Linked DNA regions of Sorangium aterium. The protein of the gene in region 1 interacts with the protein of each later gene in a pairwise test. Links are inferred from orthologs where the notes say so. Each region holds a gene or a part of one and is shown on either strand. Other genes may lie near its edges.

Region 1 (6,751 bases):
CACCTCGACGCCCCTGCCCAGCGCGACGATCTGCGAGATCGCTATCGACTCCCGCTCGAAGTCGACCGTCACAACGCTCTTCCCGTCACGCCCGCACGTTCCCCGCCCCCACCGCTCGTGCTCGCCGCCGGGCCGGACCCGCCGGAGCGCCTCTTCCCCGTCCCCGGTCACGCGCAAACTCACCACGTAGCTCGCCCTGCGCTCCGCGAACCGCCCGCTCAAGGCCTTCCAGCACGCCGCCAGGTCGAACCCCTCCGGCCGCGCAAACGCGGCTTCGAGGAGCCGCGCCCCCGCCACCCGCGCTCCCCGGAAGATGCTCGGCCCCCGCTCGGTGCCGGCGACGAGGTACCAGCGGTCGGCCTTGATCACGAGCCCGTACGGCTCCACCACCCGCTCGCTCGCCTCCCCGTCGAAGTCCCGGTACGCGAGCCACACCTTGCGATCCTGCCAGACCCCCTCCCGCAGGACGTCGAGGTGCGGCACCACCTCCCTGCCCTGGAACCACCCCGACGCGTCCACGTGGAGCCGCTGCCGCGCGTGCTCGGCCAGCGACCTGTGCACGGCCGGCAGCGCCGCCGACAGCTTGATCAGCCCGCTCTCCAGCGCCGCCGAGAGCCCGATGTCGGCCAGCGCTCCGGGCGCGGCGACCGCGGCGAGCGCCTGCACCTCGGGCTGCGTCAGCCCGGTCAGCGTCGTCTGCCACCCCTCCGCCAGCGCGATCCCGCCGCTCGGGCCGCGCTGCGCATAGACGGGCACGCCCGCGGACGACAGCGCGTCGAGGTCCCGGTAGATCGTCCGCGCCGAGACCTCCAGGCGACGCGCCAGGTCCTCGGCCGTCAGCTGCCGGCTCTTCGCCCGCTGCAAGAGCAACATCAAGCTGAGCAGCCGATCCGCGCGCATGACCGTCCGTGGCTCCCGACCCCGAAATGACCCACCCGAGAGGCTACGCGCAATTCATGACAGGAGACGTCAGGAATTCTCCCGTAGCGTCGCAGGACGACCGGAACAGGCCGGAACGCAAGGGCGCGCGCGCCGCAGGAGCCCGCGCGCGTCCGCGACGACGCCGGTCGCCAAGGAGGAGACATCGTATGAGACCACTCGAAGGACAGGTCGCCCTCGTCGCCGGAGCCACGCGCGGCGCGGGGCGCGCCATCGCACGCTCGCTCGGCGAGGCCGGCGCCACGGTCTATTGCACAGGGCGCAGCGTCCGCGGCCGGCCCGCCACGGGCCAGCGCCCCGAGACCATCGAGGAGACCGCCGAGCTCGTGGCCGCGGCGGGAGGGCGCGGCGTCGCCGCGCAGGTCGACCACACCGTCGAGGAGCAGGTCGAGGCGCTCTGCGCCCGGATCCGGCAGGAGCAAGGGAGGCTCGACGTCCTGGTCAACGACGTGTGGGGCGGCGACGAGCTCACCGAGTTCGGCCAGCCGTTCTGGAAGCTCTCCCTGCCCAGCGGGAGGATCCTGCTCGAGCGGGCCGTCACCTCGCACATCATCACGAGCCGCCACGCGGTGCCGCTCATGCTCGAGCGCGATCGCGGCCTCATCGTCGAGATCACCGACGGCGACCACTTCGGTTACCGCGGCAACCTCTTCTACGATCTGGCGAAGATGTCGGTCATCCGCCTGGCCTTCGCCATGGCCTGGGAGCTGCGCCGCCACCCCGCCGTGACGGCGCTCGCGGTGACGCCCGGCTTCCTGCGCTCGGAGGCCATGCTCGACCACTTCGGCGTCACGGAGGCGAACTGGCGAGACGCCGCCGAGAAGGAGCCGCACTTCATCGAATCGGAGACGCCGTTCTACGTGGGCCGCGCCGTCGCGGCGCTCGCCGCCGATCCGCGCGTCGCGGCGAAGTCCGGCCGCGTGTTCAGCTCGTGGGATCTCGCGAGGGAGTACGGGTTCACCGACGTCGATGGCCGGAAGCCCCACTGGGGCGAGTACTTCGAGCGGAACCTCGGCAGGTACAACAGGGCCGGCGAGGCGGCCTATGCGAGCTGGTTCAATGGACCGATGGAGCTCGCGTGCCCCGACTGGCCCAAGGAGTGACCGGCGCTCCGCCTCAGTGGGCGTAGGGCTCGCCGCGCAGCAGGGTCATCGCGCGGTAGAGCTGCTCGATCAGCACGAGCCGGGCGAGGCGGTGCGGGAACGTGAGCGGCGACAGGCTCCACCGGTCGTCCGCCGCGGCGGACACGTCGGGCGGCAGCCCGTCCGCGCCCCCGATCAGGAACGTGACCACGCCCTTGCCGCGCGAGCCCCAGCGCTCGACGCCGGCCGCGAACGCCTCGCTGCCGAGCGCCTTGCCGCCCACCTCCATGGCGATGACGCTCGCCCCCGCCGACGCGCGAGCGAGCAACGGCCCGACCTTCGCCGGCGGGCCGTCCTGGATCTCGATCTCGTCGCACGCCACGTAGCGGCGGATGCGGCCGAGGTACTCGTCCATCGCCGCGCGCAGCGGCTTGTCCTTCACGCGCCCGACGGCGGCGACGACGAGTCGCACGGCGCGCTCAGCTCGGATCGAACCGCGGGGCGGGCTGCGCCCCCGGCGGCAGGCTCTCCTCCGGGACCGGGACGCGCCCCGCGTCGATCCAGAGCCCCTCGATGTCGTAGATGCGGCGCGTCTCCTCCTGGAACACGTGCACCACCACGTCGCCGAAATCGATGAGCACCCAGGTCGCCGCGGCGAGGCCCTCCATCGAGAGCGGCGCGAGCTTCTGCTTGCGCACCGCCTCCTCCAGCCCCGTCGCGATCGCGTGGACGTGCCGGTCGGAGCGGCCGGTCATGATCACGAGGTAGTCCGCGTAGTCGACGCGCCCCACGACCTCCAGGATCTCGACGCCGATCGCCTTCTTGTCGAGCCCCGCCGCGGCCAGCGTCAGCGCGAGCTCGCGCGCGGGCGCCGAGGGCTCGGGGACGGGCGGCGGCGTGCTCCGGCGCGAGCCGGCGCGCTTCGGGCCGGTGAGCGGCGACTTGGCGCGCGCGGGCGACCGCCCCGCGAGCGGCAGCACCGCCTTCGCGCCCTCGCCGCCGCCACGCGCGGGCCGCGGGGCCGGCGCGTCGCCTTCGTCGCGCGCCGGACGCCGCGCCCTCGAAGCCGGCCGATCCGCCGGGATCGGCCGCTCCGCGCGCTCCAGCGGCTCCGCCTCGCCGCCCGCGCGGCGCGCGCGGACCACCTTCTTCTTCGCGCCGGCCTCGCCGACGCCCGCGTGGGAGGCGCGGATCCGGGGAGACGCCGGCCGCTTCGGCTTGGCCGCGGACGACGCCCGGCCGGCCGCGCCCGCCTTGGCGGTGGTCGCCTTCTTCCGCGCCGGCGCGCGGGGCTCCGCGCCCTCGCCCGCCTTCGACCCCGACTTCGCCCGCGGCTTGCTGCTCCCCTCGCCTGCGTCCTTCTTGCTCGCCAACGTTCTCTCGCTTTCTTGCGCCCGGTCGATGACCGGCGCCCCTCGTCTCGCCCGCGTCAGCGGGTCTGGCCCTCGCCGTACGCGATCCACTTGAGCGTCGTCAGGCTCGCGAGCCCCATCGGGCCGTAGGCGTGGAGCTTCGTCGTGGAGATGCCGATCTCCGCGCCGAGGCCGAGCTCGCCGCCATCGTTGAACCGGGACGACGCGTTCACGAGCACGCAGCTCGCGTCGACCTCGCGCAGGAACCGCTGCGCGTGATCGTAGCGGGGCGTGCAGATGACCTCGGTGTGCATCGAGCCGTAGCGGCCGATGTGCTCGATCGCCTCGTCGAGCGACCTCACCACCCGCACCGCGAGGATGGGCGCGAGGAACTCCCGCCCGTAGTCGTCCTCCGCGGCCTTGCGCGCCGACGGCACGAGCGCGCAGGTGGCGGCGTCGCCGCGCAGCTCGAGCCCGCGCTCCGAGAGGGCGGCCACGCGCCCGAGCAGCGGCGCCGCGACGCCCTCGTGGACGAGCAGGCACTCCAGCGCGTTGCAGACGCCGGGGCGCTGGAGCTTGCCGTTCTCGACGAGGCGGTAGGCCATCTCGACGTCGCAGCCGGCGTCGGCGAAGAGGTGGTTCACGCCCTTGTAGTGCTGGATCACCGGGACGCGCGCGTTCTCGGCCACGAACCGGATGAGCCCCTCGCCGCCGCGCGGGATGGCCAGATCGATCATGCCGGTCAGGCCGAGCAGGATCCGCGTGGCCTCGCGGTCGAGCGAGGGGACCATCTGCACGGCGTCGGCCGGCAGGCCGACCGAGCGCAGCGCGTCCGAGATCAGCTCGCCGAGGGCGGCGTTCGAGCGAGCCGCCTCCTTGCCGCCGCGGAGGACCGCGGCGTTGCCGCTCTTCAGGCAGAGCACCGCGGCGTCGACCGTCACGTTGGGGCGCGACTCGTAGATCATCGCGATCACGCCGAGCGGGACGCGCACCTGCCCGACGAGGAGCCCGTTCGGCCGCCGCTCCATCCCGACGACCTGCCCGACCGGATCGCTGGCGGAGGCGACCTCGAGCACCGCGCCGGCGATCGCCGCGAGCCGCGCCTCGTCGAGCACGAGCCGGTCGACGAGCGCCTCGGAGACGCCGGCGGCGCGCGCCGCGGCCACGTCCTCGGCGTTCGCGGCCAGCACCGCGGAGCGCTTGCCCTCGCCGGCCTCGGCGCGCAGCCGCTCGGCGATCGCGCGCAGCGCGCGGTCCTTCTGGGCCCGGTCCAGCGGGGCGAGGGCCCGGGCAGCCGTCCGGGCGCGCTGGCAGAGCGCGCGAAGCGTGCCCTCTAGATCGATGTTGCTCTGTTCCACAGCGGGAACCTAGCTCGCCTCCCTGCGCGGGCCAACCGTTCTCCTGCGCGTCCATGCTAGCGTACCCGCCGTGTCCGGCGATCTCCGAAGCTCGAGCCAGGCGTCCTTCGCACCCGGATCCCGAGACGCCGGCCGCGCGCCGCGGGCAGGCACCGCGCGGCGCGGCGCGGCGCTCCTCGCGGGGGCGCTCGTCGCCGTGATCGCGCCGGCGTGCCGCGGCTCGGACGCAGGCGCAGACGCGCCCGCCACGGCGAGCACGGGCATCCCCCTCGCGGCGCCGGGCGCGCTGGGGGCGCCGCTCGACGCGCCGCCGGCGGCCCGCTCCGTCCCCTCCTCGCCTTTCGCCGATCCGGAGGGGCTCCAGGTGCCGCCCGATCCGGCCGGCCCTCCCGAAATACCACCGTATCGTGCTCCTCCCGCGAACAGCGGGGGGAGCGGAGTGGAGCTATGACACGCGCCCGCCACGCCTCGCCGATCGCGGCGCTCGCCGCGATCCTCGCCGCGCACCTCGCCGCGGCGTGCTCCTCCGCCGCGCCGAAGCCGCTCCCTCCCGGTCCGCCGCCCGAGTACGAGCGCCCGCGCGTGTACGACGGCGGCGTCGGCGACGCGCCCGCCGCGCCGCCGGACGAGTCGGATGCGACGGATGCGACGCCGGGCGCGCCGCTGCTCGCCCCGTCGCCGGGCGCGCCGCCCGCGTCGACGCAGCCGCCGCCCACCACGCCGCCGCCGCCCACGCAGCCGTAGCGCAGGGCGCTGCGAGCGGGCGTGCGGCGAGCGCCTCGGCCGCGCGACTCTGGCGGATCCAGCCCCGCCATGCTAGCGGCAGCCATGCTCTCACCCCGGCGGGACTTCGTCGTCATCCTCGATTTTGGCTCTCAGTACACGCAGCTCATCGCCCGGCGCGTGCGCGAGTCTGGCGTCTACTGCGAGATCCACCGCTTCGACGTGCCCATCGCCGAGCTGCGCCGGCTCGCCCCGCGGGCGCTCATCCTCTCGGGCGGCCCCGCCAGCGTGTACGGAGACAACGCTCCCCGCTGTTCCCGGGAGGTGCTGGAGCTCGGCGTCCCGACGCTGGGCATCTGCTACGGGCTCCAGCTCATGGCGTATCACCTCGGCGGCAAGGTCGAGCGCGCGCACACGGGGGGCGAGTACGGCCCCGCGGCGGTGCGCGTCGAGCGCCCGACGGGCATCTTCTCGCGCTTCGCCGAGGGCGACTCCCTCGACGTCTGGATGAGCCACGGCGATCGGCTCACCGCGATGCCGGAGGGGTTCGTGTCGCTCGGCACCACGACCGGCAGCCCGCTCTGCGCCGTCGCCCGCGAGCGCGACAAGCTCTACGGCCTCCAGTTCCACCCCGAGGTCGTCCACACGCCGCGCGGCAAAGAGATCCTCCAGTCCTTCCTGTTCGACGTCGCCGGCCTCTCGCCGACCTGGACGCCCGCGTCGTTCGTGGAGGAGGCGATCGCCGCGGTCCGCGAGAAGGCCGGGCCGAGCGACCGCGTCATCCTGGGCCTCTCGGGCGGGGTCGACTCCTCGGTCGCCGCCGTGCTTTGCCAGCGCGCCCTCGGCGACCGGCTGACGTGCATCTTCGTCGACAACGGCCTGCTGCGCGAGGGCGAGGCGGAGAGCGTCGAGCGGACCTTCCGCGGCCACTTCCACATGAACCTCGACGCCGTCGACGCGTCGGCGCGGTTCCTTGAGGGGCTGCGCGGCGTCGTGGATCCGGAGCAGAAGCGCAAGGTGATCGGCCGCCTGTTCATCGAGGTGTTCGAGGAGGAGGCGAAGCGGGTCCAGGGCGCGAAGTGGCTCGTCCAGGGCACGCTCTACCCCGACGTGATCGAGAGCGTCTCGTTCAAGGGTCCGAGCGCCGTCATCAAGAGCCACCACAACGTCGGCGGCCTGCCCGAGCGGATGAACCTCGGCCTGATCGAGCCCCTGCGGGAGCTCTTCAAGGACGAGGTGCGGGCCGCCGGCGAGGCGATGGGCATGCCGCGGGACATCCTGTACCGCCAGCCGTTCC
Region 2 (6,840 bases), on another replicon or contig:
GGCGCCCCCTCGGCCGCCGGATCGCTCGCCCGCGTGAGCCGCGACGCGTACCGCATGACGGGCTCGGCGACCGCGATGTCGCGGCAGAGCGATCGCAGCGAGAGCACGTCGTCGCGGGTGAGCACCCGCGGCGGCGGCCCGCGATCGTGGCCCGTGGTCCGGGCGAGGATCTCGGTCATCTCGTCCTCGGTCGGGCTCGGCACGAGCACCTTGAGCAGGAACCGATCGAGCTGCGCCTCCGGCAGGGGGTAAGTCCCTTCCATCTCGATCGGGTTCTCGGTGGCCAGCACGAAGAACGGCTCCTCCATCGCGTACCGCGTGCCCGCGATGGTGCACGCGTGCTCCTGCATGGCCTCGAGCAGCGCGCTCTGCGTCTTCGGCGTCGCCCGGTTGATCTCGTCGGCCAGGATCACCTGCCCGAAGATCGGCCCCTTGTGCAGCGAGAAGTGGCGCGAGCCGTCCGCCGCCGCGACGAGCACGTTCGTGCCGGTCACGTCGCTCGGCATGAGATCCGGGGTGAACTGGATGCGCGAGAACGCGAGATCCAGGCAGCCGGCGATGGTCCTGACGAGGAGCGTCTTGCCCAGCCCGGGCGCCCCCTCGAGGAGGACGTGCCCTCCCGCGAGGATCCCCCAGAGCGTCTGCTCGATGACGTCGTCCTGCCCGACCACGGCCTGCCCGATCGCCTCTCGCAGCCGCGCGCTCGTCCGCTGGGCGAGATCGAGCCTCGCCTCGAAGGAGGCGGGGGCCGTACCCTGCCCGCCGTCAATACCCGCGCCTGATTCCGCCGCCATCTGGTCGCCCTCGGCCGACGACGATAGCCGGCCGCGCCCCGCGCGTCGATCGGACCTCGCCATGCTATGTCTTGCGAATGAGGATGCTTATGTTGACCTGCCGCCGTGGGCTCGCCTCGCTCTGCCTCTCCGCGCGCACCGGCGCGGCGCTCACCATGGCGCTGTCCCTCGGCGCGAGCGCCTGCGCCTCGGTCGTCGGCGAGCATGAGGTGGAGACCAAGTTCCTCGTCAAGCCCACCTCGCAGTCGGTCTTCTCCGGATGGAGCGAGCTCTCCGTCTCGGAGGACCCGAACTCGGTCGACAGGGCCGAGCTCATGTACATCCGGCTGGAAGCGCGCGACAACAACGTCCCCGACCTCACCTTCATCAAGAGCGTCTCCGCCTCGGCCGTCGTCGACGGCAAGTCGACCGTCGTCGCCAAGAAGGCGCCGATGCCCACCGGGGAGCGCATCGTCCCGCTCGATCGGGTCTATAACGACGACATCCGGCCCTTCTTCTACAAGAACGACGAGAGCGGCGATTACACCGTACACGTCGACTGGGAAGGCAAGGTCGATCTGACGAAGACGATCCCGCCCGAAGGGGTATGGATGAAGGTCCTCGTCGCCGTCCGCATCGAGTGATCGCGCCGCTCGCGGCGCCCCCTCCTTCTCCCACACTCCTCGCGGCGCTTCCCCTGCGCCCGTCCTGATCGGCTCCTCGGCCATCCAAGCTTCCATCTCGTCGCTCGGTCCAACTGGAGAACCGAGAGCGCACCGCGCGCGAGAGCGAGGCCGGACAGGCGGAGTTCATCCGCTGGAGCCGCGCTCGTCGGCGTGCGCCGTGCGCTCCGCACCCCGGCGCGGGCAAGGAGGTCGATCCGTCATGGCCGAGATCCAGGAGAGCTCTGTTCTGTTCTCGCTCAAGCAGCTCATGAGCCTCGAGAAGCAGCGGCTGCGCGAGGAGGAGGAGGCCGTGCGGCAGCGCGCGCTCGCAGAGCAAGAGGCGCGGCGCGCCCTCGAGCGGCGCGCTCGGGCGGAGGAGGCGGCGCGCATCCGGGCCGAAGAGGAGCGGACCCGCCGCGAGGAGGAGCAGGCGCGCGAGGAGGCCGCGCGGCTCGAGGGGATCCGGGTCGCGGCCGTCGAGAAGGCCCGCATCGAGGCCGAGCAGCGCGCGCGCATCGAGGCGATGGCGAAGCAGCAGGAGCACGAGCGCAGGCTCGCCGCCCTCGCGGGAGACGCCCAGAAGCGGCGGCTCAAGCAGCTCGTCACGGGGGGGAGCGCGCTCTTCGTCGTCGTGCTCGCCGCGACGCTCGGCGTCTTCTTCGGCAAGATCAAGCCGGAGGCGGAGCAGACGCTGGCCGAGCAGACGGCCACGCGCGCCGCTCACGAGCAGCGGCTCGCGACGCTCCAGAGCGACCTCGCGGCGAGCGAGAGGAAGATCGACGAGCTCACGCTCGCGTACCAGACGGTGCGGAGCCAGGCCGAGAAGGCGGAGCTCGAGCGCAAGCTCCTCGCGGCGAAGCGCGACCGGGAGGCCCTCCAGGTCAAGGCCGCGAGGCCGGCGGCGCCGCAGGCGCCCAGGAAGGCGGAGTGCTTCTGCCGGGAAGGCGACCCGATGTGCGGCTGCCTTCCCTAGTTCCCTGGCGGTTCAGCGGGGCGCGGCCGCGCGAGCGCAGCCGACGAGCTCCTTGAAGAGCGGCGAGGTGACGTACCGCTCCCCGCCGTCGGGAAGGATCACCACGATCCTCTTCCCCTGCATCTCGTCGCGCGCCGCGATCGACAGCGCCGCCGCCATCGCCGCGCCGCCGGAGATGCCGACGAGGATGCCCTCGGTCTTGGCGAGCCGGCGCGCGGCGTCGAAGGACTCGTCCTCGGACACGGGCACCACCTCGTCGATGAGCTCGCGCCGGAGGATCTTCGGGACGAAGCCCGCGCCGATGCCCTGGATCAGGTGCGCGCCCACGCGGCCGCCGCTCAGCACGGCCGCGTTCCTGGGCTCGACCGCGATCATCTTCACGCCCGGCTTCTTCTGCTTGAGCACCTCGCCCACGCCGGTGATCGTCCCGCCGGTCCCCACGCCGGCGACCACGACGTCGACCGTCCCGTCCGTGTCCTCCCAGATCTCGCGCGCGGTCGTCACGCGGTGCGCGGCGGGGTTCGCCGGGTTCTCGAACTGCTGGAGCATCACCGCGCCGGGCGTCTCTTCCACGATCTGGCGCGCCCGCGCGACGGCCTGCACCATGAGCGACCCGGGCGTCAGCAGCACATCGACCCCGAACGCCCGGAGCAGCGCGATCCGCTCCGGGCTCATCGACTCCGGCATCGTGAGGATCAGCCGGTAGCCCTTGGCCGCGGCGATCATCGCCAGCGCGAGGCCCGTGTTGCCGCTCGTCGGCTCGACGAGGACGCTGCCGCTCTTCAGCTTGCCCTGCCGCTCGGCGTCCTCGACCATCGCGAGGCCGATGCGATCCTTGACGCTGCCGCCAGGGTTCCGGCTCTCGACCTTGCCGATCAGCTCGGCGCGCAGACCCTTTCCCGCAGAGCTCAGGCGGACGAGCGGGGTGCGCCCGATCGTCGCCGCGATGTCGTCGAAGATTGAAGCCACGTGCCGCCTCCCGTGATGGCCGTTGACCAGACGGGAGCGCCGGCCAGCGGGCTAGTTAGATGGAGTAATCTTGCACGAAGATCTTGGCGTCTCGGAGATTTACCAGCACCCTGTCCCCCTCGGACAGGCCGAGCTCGGCGACGCGATCCTTGGTCAGCTCCACGGAGAGCGGCTGGCCATCGGAGAGGCGGAGCTCTGCCTTGACCATCCACCCGACCCGCGACAGCCGCTCGACGCGCGCGACGCTGGCATCGTCGGCGGCGGGCGTCTTCGAGGAGTCGATCCGGGTGTGTACCTCGATGTCATGCGGACGTACGAAGGCGCGCACGCTCGCGCCGTCGCCGGTCCCGGGGGGAGCGTGCACCGCGAGGGTCCCGAGCGCCGCCTGGCCGTCGCGCACCTCCCCCTTGAGCACGTTGATCGATCCGACGAAGCTCGCGACGAACTCGGTCGACGGCCGGTCGTAGATCTCCTCCGGGGTGCCGATCTGCTCGACCCGCCCCTTGTGCAGCACGATGACCCGATCGGCGAGGTCCATCGCCTCTTCCTGGTCGTGGGTCACGAAGACGCTCGTGATCCCTCTCTCCTTGTGGAGCCTCCGGATCCACTCGCGCAGCTCGAGGCGGACCTTGGCGTCGAGCGCCCCGAACGGCTCGTCGAGCAGGAGCAGCGACGAGCCTGGCGCGAGCGCACGCGCCAGCGCGACGCGCTGCCGCTGGCCGCCGGAGAGCTCGTGCGGGAACCTGCCGCCGAGCCCGTCGAGCTGCACGAGGCTGAGGAGCTCGTCGACGGTGGTCGCGATCTCCTTCCGTGGCCGCTTCCGGATGGAGAGGCCGAAGCCGATGTTGTCACGCACGCTCATGTGCCTGAACAGCGCGTAGTTCTGGAAGACGAAGCCGATGTTCCGATCCTGGACGCGGGTGGTCGTCGCCTTCTTGCCGTTCAGGATGACCTCGCCGGAGTCGGGGCTCTCGAGCCCGGCGATGATGCGCAGGACGGTGCTCTTGCCACCTCCGCTCGGACCGAGGAGCGCGACCAGCGCGCCGCTCTCGATCTCGAACGAGACGTCATCGACCACCTTGTTTGGACCGAACCGCTTCGTGAGCTGCTCGACAACAATTCCCATAAGCAACAGCTAGCCTTCCGACCCGTCTCGAGCGCGCCTCGGACAGAAAAAGTGAGGGGCCCGAGCGCGCACCAGCGTCGCCCGCCGGGCGGGTAGGCGCAACCAGATTCAGAAATACACATCGGAAAGGTGGGCGTATTTGCAAGAAGAGGGTGGGTATGCGCTGACCCCAACCTCGATCGGCTCATGCGGCCTCGACCCTGGGTCGATCCTCAACCTCGGTCGGTCCTCAACCCGGGTCGGTCCACGTCGGTCGATCCTCCGGTCGGTCCTCAACCTCGGTCGGTCCACGCGGCCCCCAACTCCGGGTCGATCCTCAACCTGGGTCGGTCCGGGTCCTCAACCCGGGTCGGTCTCAACCTCGGTCGGTCCTCAACCCGGGTCGGTCCTCAACCTCGGTCGGTCCACGCCGGTCGGTCCCCAAACCCCGGGGCGAGCTCAGCGGCGTGGCGGGCTTCGCAGCCGGCTGCTGCCCACTCGACGAACGGCACGAAGTGCTAGCATCGCCGCGCCGCGCCGCGCCGCGACGCGGCAGGCCCGGGACCGGAGGCCGCGCCGCGGCGAGACGAGGACGCGAGGCCGCGACGCGGCAACAAGACCAGGACGGGAGGCGGATGCGTTGTCTGGTGACGGGGGTGGCCGGATTCATCGGCTCCCACCTGGCGGAGCGGTTGATCGAGCTCGGGCACGAGGTGCTGGGCGTGGACCGCTTCACCGACTACTACGCCCGCGAGCTCAAGGAGGGGAACCTGGCACGGCTGCGCGGCGAACCGCGCTTCGCGCTCTCGACGGCCGACCTCGCGACAGACGATCTCCGCCCGCTGCTCTCGGACCGCGAGATCGTCTTCCACCAGGCGGCGCAGGCGGGTGTGCGCCCGAGCTGGGGACAGAGCTTCGAGGTCTACCTGCGCGACAACGTGCTCGCGACGCAGCGGCTGCTGGAGGCGACCAGGGCGCACGGCCAGGTGCGCAAGCTCGTCTATGCCTCGTCCTCCTCCGTCTACGGCGACCCCTCCGGCGACACGGGGGATGTGCCCATGCACGAATCCAGCCGGACCGCACCGCACTCGCCCTACGGGGTCACGAAGCTCGCCGCCGAGCAGCTCTGCGAGCTCTACCGGCGCAACTTCGGCCTGCCCACGATCTCCCTCCGGTACTTCACGGTGTACGGCCCCAGGCAGCGCCCCGACATGGCGTTTCACCGGTTCATCGCCGCCGTGCTGAAGGGCGAGCCGGTCCGCGTGTACGGCGACGGCGAGCAGATGCGCGATTTCACGTACGTGAGCGACGCGGTGCAGGCCAACGTCGACGCCATGGAGGGCGGCGCGGTCGGCGTGTTCAACATCGGCGGCGGCTCGCGGGTGAGCCTCAACGACGCGCTCAGGCTGCTGGAAGAGCTCGCAGGACCCGTACGCGTCGAGCGGGGAGAGCCTCAGCCCGGCGACGTCCGGCGCACCTGGGCGGACACCGCGGCGGCGCAGGCGGCGCTCCGGTACGTGCCCCGGGTGCCCCTGCGCGAGGGGCTCGCGGCGCAGGTCGCCTGGCAGACGAGGCGGCTCGGGCTCTGCCGGTGACGGGCGCTCCGCGCCCTCACGCGCCCGCAGCGCCTCCGCGAGGGAGGAGCTCGACCACGCGCGCCGCCGGCACGCGCGCGCCCACGATCTCGTCCGCGAGGTTGACCCAGCGCACGCAGCGATCGAGGACGACGCTGTCGGACGAGATCACGCCCGCCGCCCCCGCGAGGAGGCGGTCGGGATCGGGAACGAGCGTCGCCTCGATCGAGACGGGCGCGCCGCCGAGCCGCTCCAGGATCCGCGCGCGCAGCCGCCCGGAGCTGGGGACGGCTGCGTCGAGCAGAAAGCGCGCGCGCGCCGCGCCGGCGCCGGACAGCGCGTCGCCGATGCGATCGATGGCGGTGTCGGTCTCCGCGATCGGCGCGTAGCTGCCGCGCAGCCCCGCGAGATCGCGGAGCGCCCCCTCCGGCCCGCGCACGAGCAGCCCGCCCGCGAGCGCCACCTCCAGGGTGATGATCAGGTTGAAGCCGTCGATGTTCGCCTCCGCGCCCTGGAGCGACGAGGACGGCGCGCAGCGCGCGAGGCGCGACGCCCGCTGCGCGTCCGAGCAAGCGGCTCGCTGCAGCGCGAGGCGCTGGCGTGCGGCCAGCTGGTGGTGGTCGCCGGCGGTCCGGATCGCGGTGCGCAGCGGATAGCCGCGGCCGAGGAGCCACGTCACTTCCTCGAAGGCCACGCGCAACGTCCGGACGGCATCAGGGCCGAACAGCCGCGCATCGTCCGGGTGCCCGCCGCGCGGCGCGCCGCTGTGTTCGCCCGCCAC

What was found.
Region 2: the proteins of POL72_RS29495 (region 1) and POL72_RS43160 interact in binary tests that used the Escherichia coli proteins (3 or more experiments, as listed by UniProt). The link is inferred for Sorangium aterium from one-to-one orthologs.

What each region holds. Positions count from the first base shown.
Region 1 is NZ_JAQNDK010000003.1:1,406,974-1,413,724, forward strand. The notes cover bases 2,592-5,402. They hold POL72_RS29495 (glutamate-5-semialdehyde dehydrogenase), read right to left. Parts: upstream 4,732-5,402; coding sequence 3,451-4,731; downstream 2,592-3,450. Other genes in these bases: rsfS (ribosome silencing factor), read right to left, coding at 2,592-3,394; POL72_RS29500 (hypothetical protein), read left to right, coding at 5,179-5,402. Also shown: POL72_RS29475 (helix-turn-helix transcriptional regulator), read right to left, coding at 1-900; POL72_RS29480 (SDR family oxidoreductase), read left to right, coding at 1,089-2,042; POL72_RS29485 (23S rRNA (pseudouridine(1915)-N(3))-methyltransferase RlmH), read right to left, coding at 2,056-2,493; more of rsfS, read right to left, coding at 2,501-2,591; more of POL72_RS29500, read left to right, coding at 5,403-5,475; guaA (glutamine-hydrolyzing GMP synthase), read left to right, coding at 5,545-6,751. UniProt on the Escherichia coli protein: Catalyzes the NADPH-dependent reduction of L-glutamate 5-phosphate into L-glutamate 5-semialdehyde and phosphate. The product spontaneously undergoes cyclization to form 1-pyrroline-5-carboxylate.
Region 2 is NZ_JAQNDK010000005.1:1,299,367-1,306,206, reverse strand. What follows is about bases 2,472-5,371. They hold POL72_RS43160 (sulfate/molybdate ABC transporter ATP-binding protein), read right to left. Parts: upstream 4,507-5,371; coding sequence 3,436-4,506; downstream 2,472-3,435. Other genes in these bases: POL72_RS43155 (NAD-dependent epimerase/dehydratase family protein), read left to right, coding at 5,121-5,371; cysK (cysteine synthase A), read right to left, coding at 2,472-3,380. Outside these bases: POL72_RS43180 (AAA family ATPase), read right to left, coding at 1-794; POL72_RS43175 (hypothetical protein), read left to right, coding at 884-1,417; POL72_RS43170 (hypothetical protein), read left to right, coding at 1,659-2,411; more of cysK, read right to left, coding at 2,424-2,471; more of POL72_RS43155, read left to right, coding at 5,372-6,080; POL72_RS43150 (DUF434 domain-containing protein), read right to left, coding at 6,097-6,840. UniProt on the Escherichia coli protein: Part of the ABC transporter complex CysAWTP involved in sulfate/thiosulfate import. Responsible for energy coupling to the transport system.